2 regions of the Cytobacillus spongiae genome follow, and region 1 is predicted to be linked to the other one. Evidence: predicted binding sites of a transcription regulator. Region 1 holds the regulator's gene; the other holds the start of a gene.
What was found. The regulator Rex, encoded in region 1, represses fermentation and respiration genes when NADH is low (regulators of the CRP and FNR family bind a similar motif). The targets are predictions, from matches to a motif close to TTGTGAAATATTTCACAA.
Positions count from the first base shown of each region.

Region 2: LS684_RS03640 (formate/nitrite transporter family protein) is a predicted target of Rex. The motif match lies at 3,913-3,930, and genes of this name have one in related genera.

Region 1 covers NZ_CP089997.1:299,710-307,329, forward strand. The annotation lists gene tsaE (tRNA (adenosine(37)-N6)-threonylcarbamoyltransferase complex ATPase subunit type 1 TsaE) at 1-240, shown strand, start outside; gene tsaB (tRNA (adenosine(37)-N6)-threonylcarbamoyltransferase complex dimerization subunit type 1 TsaB) at 237-932, shown strand; gene rimI (ribosomal protein S18-alanine N-acetyltransferase) at 957-1,406, shown strand; gene tsaD (tRNA (adenosine(37)-N6)-threonylcarbamoyltransferase complex transferase subunit TsaD) at 1,406-2,428, shown strand; gene LS684_RS01705 (ABC-F family ATP-binding cassette domain-containing protein) at 2,655-4,580, opposite strand; gene moaC (cyclic pyranopterin monophosphate synthase MoaC) at 4,726-5,214, shown strand; gene LS684_RS01715 (redox-sensing transcriptional repressor Rex) at 5,398-6,051, shown strand; gene LS684_RS01720 (twin-arginine translocase TatA/TatE family subunit) at 6,128-6,313, shown strand; gene tatC (twin-arginine translocase subunit TatC) at 6,331-7,071, shown strand; gene LS684_RS01730 (YdiK family protein) at 7,098-7,304, opposite strand; gene LS684_RS01735 (CPBP family intramembrane glutamic endopeptidase) at 7,305-7,620, opposite strand, start outside.
Region 2 covers NZ_CP089997.1:697,040-704,659, reverse strand. The annotation lists gene LS684_RS03665 (YybH family protein) at 1-114, opposite strand, end outside; gene LS684_RS03660 (hypothetical protein) at 512-769, shown strand; gene LS684_RS03655 (DUF4085 family protein) at 820-2,019, shown strand; gene LS684_RS03650 (TetR/AcrR family transcriptional regulator) at 2,128-2,685, opposite strand; gene LS684_RS03645 (SDR family oxidoreductase) at 2,916-3,770, shown strand; gene LS684_RS03640 (formate/nitrite transporter family protein) at 3,954-4,721, shown strand; gene LS684_RS03635 (winged helix-turn-helix transcriptional regulator) at 4,756-5,160, opposite strand; gene LS684_RS03630 (3-ketoacyl-ACP reductase) at 5,425-6,141, shown strand; gene LS684_RS03625 (SAM-dependent methyltransferase) at 6,190-6,903, opposite strand; gene LS684_RS03620 (acetate uptake transporter) at 7,082-7,620, opposite strand, start outside.

The DNA of each region.
Region 1 (7,620 bases):
TTGCCTTTATATCATATGGATGTATACCGAGTGGAAGATTCCTTCGAGGATTTAGGCTTTGATGAATATTTCGATGGAGAGGGTGTAACTGTTGTGGAATGGGCTCATCTCATTCAGGAGCAGCTACCAAAGGAGTTGCTAGAGATCCAATTATTCCACGGAGAAGAGGACTCTAGAAGAATTCAAATGATGCCACATGGTAAGCGATATGAAGAGCTATGTAAGGAGATTTTTCAATGAGAATTTTAGCAATTGATACATCCAATTATTCACTTGGGGTAGCAATTATAGAACAAGATAAAGTAATTGGTGAGTATGTAACCAATTTAAAGAAGAATCATTCCGTACGGGCCATGCCAGCAGTTGAAGGATTGATGAAGGAATGTGATACGAAACCTTCAGATTTAACTAAGATTGTTGTGGCAAAAGGTCCTGGATCTTATACAGGGGTTCGTATTGGTGTAACGCTTGCTAAAACGTTAGCCTGGACGTTAAATATCCCTCTTGTTGGTGTCTCAAGCCTAGAAGTACTTGCGGCGTCAACTGGTCGCTATTTTAATGGCATGATTTCTCCAATATTTGATGCTAGACGAGGTCAAGTGTATACAGGCTTATATCAATTTCAAAATGGAAAGTTGACAACTGTGATCAATGATCAACTGATCATGTGTGATCAATGGGTTGAGCAGCTGAAGAAAGAGACACAGCCTGTATTGTTCGTCGGAAATGACTTGCCCATTCATCAAGGGGCAATTGATTCGGTATTGGGAGAAAAGGCTACTCTGGCTTCTTTTACAGAGCATAATCCTCGACCAGCAGAGCTTGCTCTTCTCGGAAGAGACATAGAAGGGGAAGATGTACATTCGTTTGTCCCCAACTATATAAGGCTTGCTGAAGCTGAGGCAAAATGGCTAGAAGCGAACAAGAAATAAAATACTCAATAAGGAAGACCTGGAATGATTAAACCACTAACATTTCGTTATATGGAAGAAAAGGATATTAGCCAGATCCTCAAAATCGAGAAGGCATCATTTGCTACGCCATGGAGTTATGAAGCTTTTAGTAATGAACTCACAAAGAATCAGTTTGCTGTGTACATTGTGATAGAGGATGAGGGAAGAGTCATAGGCTATTGCGGGGTATGGGTAGTAGTAGATGAAGCGCATATTACAAATGTGGCTCTGCTTCCAGAGTACAGAGGAAAAAAGCTAGGGGAAGCATTGATGCGCAAGGTGATGGAAGTAGCGAAACAGATGGGTGCATCTTCAATGACGCTCGAGGTTAGAGTGACAAACGATGTAGCCCAGTCTCTATATCGAAAGCTAGGTTTCCAAGATGGAGCGATTCGGAAAAATTATTATACGGATAATCAAGAAGATGCTTTAGTAATGTGGGTGAATTTATGATAGGAAAAGATCGGATCATTATGGGGGTTGAAACGAGCTGTGATGAAACAGCCGTTGCCATCATTAAAAACGGGAAAGAAATATTGTCGAACGTAGTGGCTTCCCAGATCGATAGTCATAAACGCTTTGGTGGGGTAGTACCTGAGATTGCTTCACGTCACCATGTCGAGCAAGTGACCGTTGTATTTGAGGAGGCTTTAAAGCAAGCTGGAGTCTCCTATGAGGAGATAGATGGGATTGCCGTAACTGAGGGGCCAGGTTTAGTTGGTGCGCTTCTTATTGGAGTGAATGCAGCAAAGGCAATTGCTTTTGCCCACAATATCCCTCTAGTTGGTGTTCATCATATTGCTGGTCATATTTATGCAAATCGTTTAGTAGCTGACTTAAAGTTCCCGCTTCTAACTCTTGTTGTATCTGGGGGACACACAGAGCTTGTTGTGATGAAGGAGCATGGTCATTTTGAAGTGATCGGGGAAACAAGAGATGACGCGGTAGGAGAAGCTTATGATAAAGTAGCACGTACATTAAACCTCCCGTATCCAGGTGGGCCACATATTGACAGACTTGCTTATGAAGGAGAGGACACGCTTAGCCTACCAAGAGCGTGGCTTGAAGAAGATTCCTATGATTTTAGCTTTAGCGGTCTAAAATCAGCAGTTATTAACACTGTCCACAATGCAGAGCAAAGAGGCGAACAAATTCGTCCACAGGATCTTGCAGCAAGCTTTCAAGCAAGTGTCATTGATGTTCTCGTTACAAAAACAATAAAAGCAGCGAAGGCATTTGGTGTAAAGCAGCTATTATTAGCAGGGGGGGTAGCTGCAAATAAAGGGCTTAGAGCAGCTATTGAAGTAGCTGTTCAAGAGCTAGAAGAAGTCGAGCTAGTCATCCCACCACTATCCTTATGTACAGATAATGCTGCCATGATTGGAGCGGCTGGGAGTGTCTTTTTTGAAAAAGGCCAGCGTGCAGACCTTGCTTTAAATGGAAATCCAGGGTTAGATTTAACTATCCACAACTGAAAATAAGAACCGGGAAAAAAATCCTCGCTACGTGCGAGGGTTTTTTTGTGGATAACAGTCCAACTAACCAAAATATTGTGAAAAATGTGGATAAAACCACTGTTTCCTGTGGATAATGTGGAAAAGTCTGTTGAAAGCCTATATAATTGATACACATTTGTGAATAAGATTGTGGAAAAAAGAAAAAGGATCACGAAAATGATCCCATTTCTTTTGACATATATACTTATTCTTCAGCAAGCTCTGCCCATTCATCCATTAAGCGCTCTAAATCTGCCTTTGCTTTTTCGTTTTCCTGATTGATTGCTTGTACCTTTTCATGGTCCTTAAACACATCAGGGTCGCAAAGCTGTTGTTCATATTCTTCAATTTTCTCTTCAATTGCTTGAATAGAGGTTTCTATTTCTTCAAGTCGACGCTTTCGTTGCCGTTCGAGTTTTTTCGCTTCTTTATCCTGTTGATAGTTCGTTTTGTCCTGCTTGGCGTGGACAACTTGCTTAAGATCTTTCGGCATCTCTAATGCTTTCAGCTCTTCTTGCTCCAGCTTTTTTTCAACATAATAGTCATAGTCTCCAAGGTATTCAGTTGCACCCGTTTTCCCCATCTCGATTACCTTTGTAGCAATTCGGTTAATAAAGTAGCGGTCGTGGGACACAAATAGAATGGTACCTGGATAATCGACAAGGGCATTCTCAAGCACTTCCTTGCTATCTAAGTCTAGATGGTTGGTCGGTTCATCTAGAATCAGAAAGTTTGCTTTTTCCATCATTAATTTCGCTAGAGCAAGCCTTGCTTTTTCCCCACCGCTTAAGGTGGAAACTGTCTTTAACACATCATCCCCGGAAAATAAGAAATTGCCTAATACAGTTCGTATTTCTTTTTCGCTTTTCAGAGGATAATCATCCCATAGCTCATTTAATACTCGCTTGTTAGAAGTAAGCTTTGCTTGCTCCTGATCATAGTAGCCAATAGCTACGTTTGAACCTAGATTAATGATTCCAGCAAAGGGCTTTAGCATGTTCATAATCGTTTTAAGCAAGGTAGATTTTCCAATACCGTTAGGTCCCACTAAGGCAATGCTATCACCTCTAGTGAGTCTCATCGTTATCTGTTTTGTCACTATTTGTTCTTCATAGCCAATTGCAAGGTCACGAATGTTCAGCACTTCATTTCCACTTTGCTTTTCGATATCAAAATGAAACGTCGCTGACTTCTCATCCCCTAGTGGACGATCCATTAACTCCATTCTCTCAAGCTGCTTTCTTCTGCTTTGTGCGCGTTTTGTTGTAGAGGCACGGGCTAAATTTTTCTGAATAAAATCTTGGAGCTTGGCCACTTCCTCTTGCTGCTTCTCGTATTGCTTCATATCTCGCTCATAGTTCTCTGCTTTACGGTCTAAGTAATAACTATAGTTACCTGTGAATTTCGTAATTTGGTGCCTTGAAATCTCATACACCTGGTTGACGACTTTATCAAGGAAATAGCGATCATGGGATACAATTAATATGGCACCTGAATAGCTCTGTAAATACTGCTCCAGCCATGTTAAGGTTTCAATATCAAGATGGTTCGTCGGCTCATCAAGAATTAGAATATCTGGCTTTGATAATAAGAGCTTGGCCAGAGCGAGCCTCGTTTTTTGTCCACCGCTTAAAGTAGATATAGTTGTCGAATAATCAAAGTCATGAAAATGTAATCCGTGGAGGACTGAACGGATATCAGACTCGTATTGATAGCCGCCCCGCTCTTTAAATTCCACCTGAAGCAAATCATACTCTTTTAAGATGCGCTCATACTCAGTAGGCTGATCAAAGATATTTGGGTTCGCCATCTTTTCTTCTAATCTGCGCAAATCTTTTTCCATTTGACGAAGATGGTTGAACACGGTAAGCATTTCATCCCAAATCGATAATTCTGAAGCGAGTCCTGTGTTTTGAGCAAGATAGCCAATTTCGACTCCTTTTGGTTTAATCATGTCTCCAGATTCATAGGAAAGCTGTCCTGCAATGATCTTTAAAAGAGTCGACTTACCTGCACCATTTCGCCCAACGAGCGCTATTCGGTCCCTGGATTGTACTTCTAGCTTTATATTCGATAAAATAAGGTCAGCACCAAAATATTTATTTAATTGGTTTACTTGTAATAAAATCATGTTCTTTCACCTCAATGTTATAGAAATAGTGTAACTTATCTTCTATAATTCGAGCAATAAGAGTAAACTTGTGAAGTAACGTACAAAGTTCATACACAGATGGAATAAAATAGTGTATATTTTGATAGAGAGGTGTTTTTTAAAGATGACAGAATTTACACACTTTAATCAAGAAGGAAGAGCAAAGATGGTGGATGTGAGTGATAAGCCAGAAACAATAAGAACGGCAATTGCTCATTCTAGCATTACAGTTAATAAAGAAATTTATGAGAGAATTACTAATCAACAAATGAAAAAAGGGGATGTGCTTGCCGTCGCCCAGGTAGCTGGAGTCATGGCTTGTAAAAAAACGAGCGAGCTAATTCCAATGTGCCATCCACTCCCATTAACTGGAGTAGACATATCATTTGCATGGACAGTGAAAGAGGAAGACTATATTCTAGAAATAGAAGCAGCCGTCAAAACAAAGGGTAATACAGGTGTTGAAATGGAAGCGCTAACAGCTGCGTCCGTTTGTGCCCTTACTGTCTATGATATGTGTAAGGCAGTTGATAAAGGAATGGTAATAGGTCAAACGTATTTAGTAGAGAAAACAGGCGGGAAAAACGGTGACTTTAAACGAGAAAAGCTATAGTAAAAAAGAATCTTTCTGGTAAAGGGACTTAGCAGGATGACTATTTGTGTGGAGATACACGAAGAAATCTCTTGATGAAGAAGGATGACTGCACCATCTGAGAGCCTACAGAAGGTTAACGAAGATTAACGGTCTCTTAAGGAAAACAACAAATACTAGAGTAGGGGAGCGGGGGAGATTGATATGAATAATGAAACCATCAAAATTCCGCAAGCGACAGCCAAGCGGCTGCCATTATATTATCGTTTTTTAAAAAACTTACATTCTTCAGGAAAACAGCGGGTTTCATCTGCTGAGTTAAGTGAAGCCGTAAAGGTCGATTCTGCAACAATACGTAGAGATTTTTCTTATTTTGGTGCTTTAGGAAAGAAGGGATATGGGTATAATGTGAATTATTTATTATCCTTCTTTCGAAAAACACTCGACCAGGACGAGCTTACAAAGGTTGCGTTAATTGGGGTCGGAAACTTAGGAACGGCATTTTTAAATTATAATTTTTTAAAGAATAATAATACAAAGATCGAAATTGCTTTTGATGTGTCCGAAGATCGCGTCGGGAAAAAAATCGGAAGTGTTCCCATCTATCACATGGATGACCTTGAAGAAAAGATTAAAGAACATGATGTGCAGGTAGCGATCTTAACCGTACCAGCGCCAGTTGCGCAAACGATTACCGATCGAATTGTAGAGGTCAATATTAAGGGGATTTTGAATTTTACACCGGCTCGATTAAATGTGCCTTCAACGATTCGTATTCATCATATTGATTTGGCAGTTGAGCTTCAGTCTCTCGTCTATTTCTTAAAGCATTATCCGAATGAACAAGTGGAATCTTAAATTTATTCTATCCAATAGAAAACAGTTGAACATCAGTATAAAAACGTTATGATAGAGAAAGGGAGGTGAGGCTAAAATGATGAACGTTGGTATGGGAAGCCTCTTACTAATTGTATTTGTAGCATTATTAGTATTCGGTCCAAAAAAGCTACCTGAGCTTGGTAAAGCGGCAGGAAATACACTTCGTGAGTTCAAGAATGCGACGAAGGGTCTAGCGGACGACGATGACGATGATGTGAAAAAAGATAAAGAAGTTAAGTAATGTTAGGATGAAGCGTTATGGATTCTCATAAAGACATGACGATGTTTGAACATATAGGTGAATTAAGAAAACGGCTAGTGATTTCAGTCGTTTTCTTCTTTATTGCTGTCATTTTGAGCTTTTTCGTAGCTGAGCCGTTAATAGTCTTCCTGCAAAATGCAGATGAGGCAAAAGAGCTTACGATGAATGCGTTCCGTTTAACGGATCCGATTAAAGTGTACATGCAATTTGCCTTTATTATTGCCTTTGTTCTTACATCACCTGTTATTTTATATCAATTGTGGTCATTTATTAGTCCAGGTCTCTATGAAAAAGAACGAAAGGTTACATTAAGCTATATTCCCATCTCGGTTCTATTATTTATCGGGGGGATTGCTTTTTCTTACTTTATTCTCTTTCCGTTTGTCATAGACTTTATGACCCGAATTTCCGACCGATTAAATATTAACCAAGTGATTGGAATCAATGAATATTTTCAGTTTTTATTTCAGCTAACACTCCCATTTGGATTTTTATTTCAATTGCCGGTTGTGATTATGTTTCTAACGAGGCTTGGATTAGTTACGCCAATGTTTTTAAGCCAAGTTCGGAAATATGCCTATTTTGTATTAATTGTCATTGCAGCATTTATTACTCCACCAGAATTATTATCTCATTTAATGGTGACTGTCCCGCTACTGCTCCTATATGAAGTAAGCATCATCATTTCCCGTTTTTCTTATAAAAAAGCACAGGAATCGATGGAATCCTATGATTAAAAAAATGAGCCTCCCAAGCGAGAGGCTCATTTTTTGTTTTCCACTTTTTTGAGCTTGAAGTGAAACATGATCATGCGTATGCCTGAACCAAGGTCGAAGGTGGCAAGCATGATAAATAAATAGGTAATAAATCCATATTCGCCGCTTTCCCTTACATTTTGTACAGCAAATAAGGTAAAAATTAATCCAAGACATACGTAAACGATGCCAGAGAACAGTGGTGACCTTCTCATCTAAAATCCTCCAATAAAGCTCTGAATTTTCTCTGCTTCCCGGAGCATCTTCTCGATCTCCTCTTTAAATACCGATTGTGTAATGACAACAAATGTGTTCATTGCGACATGAGCAAAGATCGGTACAAGAATCCGTTTGGTTTTTACATACAGAAAGGCAAAGGTAAAGCCCATGGCTGTATATAGAAGCACATGCTCAGGTTCTAAGTGTGCAAACGCAAAGATAACAGAGCTGATAATTCCAGAGATAACGAAATTAAATTTTTTATATAAGCTGCCAAAAATAATTTTTCTAAACACAATTTCCTCAAGAATG
Region 2 (7,620 bases), 400 kb from region 1:
GTTTTTACATGTTTTATTGCTGAAAAAGAAAATCGCATTCGGATGCAATAGCTTTTTCACTTCATCAAAATTATGTGTGTTCGTAGCCTTCATATACCGGTCTAGAATATCCATTCGCCATCACTCCCTCATAGAATAGACTTTGTATTTTATATTCTACAAGAGATGGAGACATACCTTCTCGAACCATAGGCGGGGCGGACCATGGGGACGGGTTCACTGTCCCACTTTTTAAAACTAAGAACATCCAGGTTTCGTCTAACTGAATTTCAACGGAACTCTTTTTTTTATACGGCGCCAATGCATTCTCTGACATTGAAGAGGTTTTTTATCATCAAGAACGTCATAATTAACGCTTCTCCCTCTTTTTTTGTATACTATAGGAAGAGGTGATTGTCTTGACCTTATTGATTTTTTTAACTGCCATCATACCTAGCCTGTGATTGTCTAAGTCATTCTTTGGGAGACGATTACAGGCTGGATCTTTTCCCAAGGAGTGTGATGGCATCAAATGAAGATGCATAAAAAAAATCGAAATCGTTCTTATTATCGATATCACAGAAGTAAGGTGATTCAGCGCAGAGTCAGGCTAGCAGAATTTTTATATTATCATGTGAAATTTAATGGAATATTTGCTAAGGGGAAAATTCATTGCTCCTGCTCCATGTGCGCTGTAAAAACAAATGTAGATGGCTTTCCTCATTCTCAGCGAAAGCAATTGCAAGGCTTACAGCAGCAATTAATCGATTTTGAGAAAGATAACTATTAAGTCTATTTCAGGAAGAGCAGAAAGAGCTGCTCTTTCTTTATTTACTCGAGGTGATTAATATCTGGAATTTAACGAAAGAAAAAAAAGAACGGTTTCTTACTACCCACCTATTACCCATACATGAATCAGATGAAGATTGGGAACGAGCATTAATAAGCGCAAAGGAAGAAGGCGAAGACCTAATTTCTATTTTAAGAGAAGAACTAGATAAGGCTAAAGAGGGGCTACGTCCTATCTTACCTAGCAAGATTGTTCCCTTCTTAGAGGATGGAACATTGAACCAGCCGACTTTGCCAAAAGATGTTCGAGAAGAATATATACAATGGTTAAAAGAATCTGAGAGAGAGTTTGGAGATGTACTAGATGCAGCACATAACCAAACAATGATGGCCATCACCCACTTATCTTCTCCAGTTCAAGATATATTTTCACAAAGCTTGCATGACTCATCAATTGAACGGATTGAACGCGATGGCGACACACTCCACCTCTACATTAATACAGATGGAGGATTTTCAACTATATCCTACGTTCATTTTATCTTTCAGCAAGTCACAGGCGAAAATACGGATAGTCCTTTGCAATTTGGACAGTACATTATTTACTACGAATTGCAAAAAGCAAAAGAGGGATTTTCATTCCGAATACTCTTTGAAAGTCCAGAAACTGAATGGACCATTTCCATGAAAAACTTAGAAGCTACATATTTTTTTCGGCCAAAGGCTTTCACGATTTTAACAGATGAAGCAAAACTTCAAGACACTTCTCTCGAAGACTACCTGTCTCGGTTAAATTTAAATCACCGTTACTGGTTTATTACCCCTGATTCAATAGGAGCAATTGAGAAGCTTTCAAATCCGATTCAACTTGAAAATGGAAGCGCTGAAATTAAAGCGAATGAAACAATAGTGACCATAGATGAAAAAAGCTACTCATACAGCTACGAAGATTATCACCCCATTTGGTTTATATACAGCGATCAATACGAAGATCCCTATGCTCACTTGAATGAACCTGTACCAAAAGAAAATCTTCTAACAGCGGCACTTAGTAAACAGCCAGAACTACAAGTTCGTGCATGGAATACACTCTATACAAATCCGAAAGAGCATGCAGATATTATCCATCAAATACTAGAAAAAATTGAAGTAACAGAAGAAAATGAAATGATGCTATATGTATATGTAAAACACTTCTATCAAGAAGGAATTTTATCAGAGGAAATCATGGAGAAATTCCAGGGACAGTAGTGCCTGGCCCCCTGCCTTTTTAGGGTATGGGACAAGTTGGGACATAGTACCCGGTCCCTCGGCCCACCTCAACCCAGGAGGGGGACATGGTACCCGACCCCTCGACCCTCAAAAATTCACAATGCTTTTCCACATGAGATTAAAGACGGACTCCATTTCTACTTCAGATAACATTCCATTTCGCTGGTTAAAGAGAATGGTTCCTCGAATACTGCTGTAGATCAATTCGCTTAATAACCGGATATCCATTGACACAATGACTTCTTCTTCAATCCCCTTGCGTAGTAGCTGTTGCACAAACGTGAAATTGTTTTTCATCTCTTCCTTGTTTAATTGATGAACGTAAGGAGAATTGGAAAATAATTCTAGAAACTTAAATTTTTGTTCATGTTCGCTTCCCCAAATCACCCACTTCATCCAAAGCTCTCGAATGCTCTTCTTAAGTGATACAACTTGCTCAATCTCTATTCCTAACACATCATAAAGTTCTTCTTTCGTGGCAACATATATAGCAGTGATTAAATCCTCTTTCGTTTTAAAATAGTAAAAAAACGTACCATTCGAAACTCCAGCCGATTTTATAAGCTTTGTGATCGGTGCTCCATGAAATCCAAATTCTACAAAGACTTCAAGTGACTTGTTGATAATCATCTCTCTTTTATTCATCTATATCTCCTTTTTATACAACTAGAGTATTCACTCTAATTATTCCTCCATTATTTTCTCTCATTTAGCAGAATTTTAACTGATTATAAACGAAAATAACAGCTATAAATAGTAATCGTTTAAAAATCTAGCGATTAACATAAATATTGACTTTCTTTCATCTAATCTATATATTCAAAATAGAGTGTTTACTCTATTAGGAATCCAACGAACTATTGAAAGGAGAAAGAATGATGCAAAAAGTGGTATTAATTACAGGTGCGTCAACTGGTTTAGGATACGAGGCTTCACTTTTATTAGCTGAAAAGGGATATAAAGTTTATGCTACGATGAGAAATCTGGCGAAAAAAGACCGTTTACTAGAAGCAGCACAAGCAAAAAACCTCGAACTATTCATTAAAGAATTAGATGTAACAATTAGCGAAAGTGTAAATAAATGTGTACAGGAAATTTTAGATGTAGAAGGTAAAATAGATATTTTGGTAAACAATGCTGGAGCTGGTTTTATCCGTACAACGGAACAAGCTTCAGAAGAAGAAATCATGTGGCAATTTGATCTGAACTTAATGGGGGTCATCCGTACGACCAAAGCGGTATTGCCTAGCATGAGAGAACAACGAAGCGGACATATCATAAATATTACGTCTGTTGGAGGGCTCGTTGGCCAACCATTTAATGAATTTTACTGTGCAGCGAAATTCGCTGTAGAAGGGTATACCGAATCACTTGCGAGCTATGTCCAACCACATTTTAACATTAAGTTTACTGCTATCGAACCCGGTGGCATTCAATCTGAATTTGCCAATAACGCCCTGTCACAATTTCAAACGGGCGGCGGTATGATCGATGACGAATACAAGCCGTTATTAGAAAAATATATTGGTGGAGCTCAAAATCGATCAGCTGATGGAATCTACCAAACCTCTGAAGAAGTGGCAAATGTCATTTTAACCTCAATTGAAATGGAGGAGCCCCCAGTACGTATGAGAACATCCGAATGGTCTGAACGTTTCACACAGTTAAAAACACAAGCAGACCCTACAGGGAAATTACAGCAAGAAGCAGTAGCTCAACTAATAAAGTAAGCAAGTCCAAGGGGGCTGGTTCACCGTCTCATTATCACTGGGATAAGGAACTCGTCCCCTTGTCCCCACTTGTCCCCTCTCCTTAACTCTTCAAAGTCAACAAATGTTCACTTCTATAATGTTAAAGAAGGTGTATAATTTTTTGTGTAATACTTCACAAACTTTTGAAGGGATATGATTTGAATGGGCTTTTATAGTCCGCAAGAAATTGCCAATTACACCGTCACATCAGGCAAGAAAAAAGTCAATTTACCCGTACTAGAATCTAGTATTCTAGGATTTCAGGCAGGAGCCTTCATTGCATTAGGTTTTCTATTATATATCCGCGTAACTGCCAGTATGCCCGCAGAGTGGGGAAGCTTTTCTAATTTTGTTGGAGCAGCTTTATTCCCTGTCGGACTAATTTTAACTCTAATTGCTGGTGGAGAGCTTGTGACTGGAAATATGATGGCTGTTCCTCTTTCCCGTATGGTTAAAATTATAAATACTCGACAGGTTTTGCTAAATCTACTTATTATTACAACTACCAATTTTTTTGGTGCCTTATTTGTCGCTTACTTTTTTGGGCATATTGTTGGTCTGACAGAAACAGGTTCCTATTTAACGAAAACAATTGACGTTGCTGAACACAAGCTAGAGGCGAACTTTGTGCAGGCTTTTGTATCTGGCATAGGCTGTAATTGGCTAGTTGCATCAGCCGTTTGGCTTAGTTACGGTGCGAAAGATATCGTTGGAAAAGTGTTAGGTATCTGGTTTCCAACGATGGCTTTCGTTGCGATCGGCTTCCAACACGTCGTCGCAAATATGTTTATTATCCCTGCTGCGATTTTTGCAGGTCACTTCACATGGATTGAATACGTCCAAAACTTTGTGCCTGTGTTACTCGGAAATACAGTCGGCGGCACCTTATTTGTTGCTGGAACCTACTGGATCGCTTACCTGAGAAAATGAAGGACCGAGGGGGTCTCGTCTCTTTTCCCTCGTATTAGGGACGAGGAACCCGTCCCCCTGTCCCTCCCCCTGTCTCTCCTTCTTTGATCTGTTCGATTCGCTTTTTCCCCCAGTCGTACATCATTTCTACAATCGGCAATAGGGTCATTCCTAGTTCTGTCATGGAATATTCGACTTTTGGAGGAACTACTGGGTACACCTCTCTATGAACGATTCCATCTTCCATTAGTTCACGCAATTGGTTTGTTAAGATCTTATGAGATATTTTCGGAAAAAGCTTTTGAAGCTCACTGAAACGATGTGGTCCTTCTACACCTAAATGCCATAAAATAACGACCTTCCATTTTCCGCTAATAATGGATAACGTCAGTTCTTTTTCACAGTGATAATCATTGTTTACTATTCTCTGTTTTATTTCTTCTCTTAATTTGTCAGACATAAAGTAAACTCCTTTTGGATAATAAGTTACCTTTAGGTAACCTCCGCACAAAAAAGTGCATTCTTCACATTGTTGAAAACTGTAAGTAGAATGAAGGTAGTCATCTAAGACCCTTATTCCTCTATTTTAGACAAAAGAACATGTACAGCGTTATTCATTTTACCACCAAAAGTAAGGATCAACCTCACTTTTGATTATTCGATATATATTTAATACACTTGAATACGTCTAAAGTAAATCTAGCTCATTAAAGGAGAGAAAAACATGCAAGCAATCTCAGGAAAAGTAGCATTAATCACAGGAGCAGGACGTGGCATTGGACGAGCGACTGCTATTGCATTTGCAAAAGAAGGAATTCACGTAGGACTTGTAGGTCGCACGATTGAAAATTTACAAGCTGTAGCAGAGGAGCTTAAGCAATATGACGTGAAGGTGGCAATTGCTTCAGCAAACGTCGCTGAGCTAGATTCAATTTCCACAGCCGTTGAATCCATTCGCAAAGAGCTTGGTGCAATTGATATTTTAGTAAACAATGCAGGCATTTCAAAGTTCGGTGGGTTTATGGATTTGACACCTGAAGAATGGACAAATATTATCGATGTCAACGTAAAAGGTGTCTACTACACTACTCGCGCCGTATTACCCGAAATGCTTGAGCGCAACACTGGGGATATTATTAATATTTCATCCACTGCTGGTCAAAAAGGAGCTCCAATTACGAGCGCATATTCTGCTTCCAAAGCAGCCGTTATCGGACTGAGCGAATCATTAATGCTTGAAGTACGCAAGAAAGACATTCGCGTATCAACGTTAACACCAAGCACAGTTGCAACAGATATGGCAGTAGAATTAAACCTAACAGACGGCAATCCTGAAAAAGTGATGCAGGCAGAAGATCTAGCAGACTTAATGGTAGCACAGCTCAAGCTTCATCCTCGAGTAGTGTTAAAACATGCTGGACTGTGGTCAACAAACCCATAGAAAAAAACAGTGCCTACCCCTTATGTACTCGGGTAGGCAATTTTTATATTACGTTTTCTTTCCTACAACAGAAATTAAATTCATAAACCTTCCATTATCAACTGCGACCATCGCTCGGTCTTCAATCGCATATGGATTCTCTGTTCCTAACCAATCCTTCCATGCTTCATCAAAGCCTTCCATTTCGCTTATTTGTGTTAAAGAGAAGGATTCGGATACGGCAAAGGTTTTCTTCCACCATTCAATCGATTGCCACATGGCAAGTGCTTCCTCCGGCCAATACGGCTTCATATCCGCTGGAATATTTTCATGAATCTCGTGCTTCATCCCTGGGAAAGCGATGGCAACAATAGCCTCTTCTTTTAAAAACTTGGACAAGTATTTATCAAAGTACTGATCATTGTTGCCAAAGTAATGATAGGCGTCAATGCTTATCACCGCATCAAAATAATTTTCAGGAAATGGAAGAGCCTTTGCATCCGCATGTATTGGAATAATGGTGTGATCAAGCCCCATACTCTTAAAACGTTTATCATTTTCAGTTGCTGAAATCCATAGATCTACTGCAAAAACTTGGACACCATATTCTTTTGCTAAAAATACTGACGTTAATCCGGTGCCACAGCCTAGATCTAACACACGCATCCCACTTTTTAATGAAACATTCTCAAGCAACTCCTCCAATATTTTCATACTGTTTGGACCCATCATATTCTCATTTATAAAGTTTTTATCATATGTTTCTGATTTCAGATATCTCATTTCTATCTCCTTGAGCAGATTTATTTTATTGTCCACTCAACTAATTATAGTTTATCCAAGATTGGCAGGACAACGACCCCCGTCCCACAAAAAAACTGACCCTAAGCACGGAAAAGTGTCACCGTACCTGGGGTCAGCCATACAAACTGGGACAATGAACCCGTCCCTCTGTCCCGCTTTAATTTTTAAATACACCAAATGGTTTGCCCACTGGTAATACAATTTGTCCATAGTGCGCATTAAGAACTGCCGCTGCGGAGCCATAGAATGAAAGTAACGCAATCAGTAATTCTGAGATGGCCGCTAGCATATGAGAAAACTCATACATAATATCAAATGAGCTTAATGACAATCCGATAAATAAGAAATCGATTAACACAAAGATAAAGAATAATACCTTATGGGTTCCCATAGCTCCGACCGTCATGAATAGGCTGAAGATTAGATAGCCTACGAAAGCTACACCTAACTGTTTCGCATCTGCCATAGCTAGTAAGCTTTCACCGAATGCTCCTGATTGAATCAGCCAGCTTGTCCCAACACCGAACCAAAATAGACCAAATGCTCCAAATGCTGTCGTTCCGAATACATTATTATGCTTAGAATCTAGGATCGCTGCGATTAATTGTGCCAGACCGCCTAGAAAGATCGCCCATGGCAAAATTAACGCCGTTCCTTCTGTTATTCCTAATTTTTGTGATGATGCGACAAGAGTTA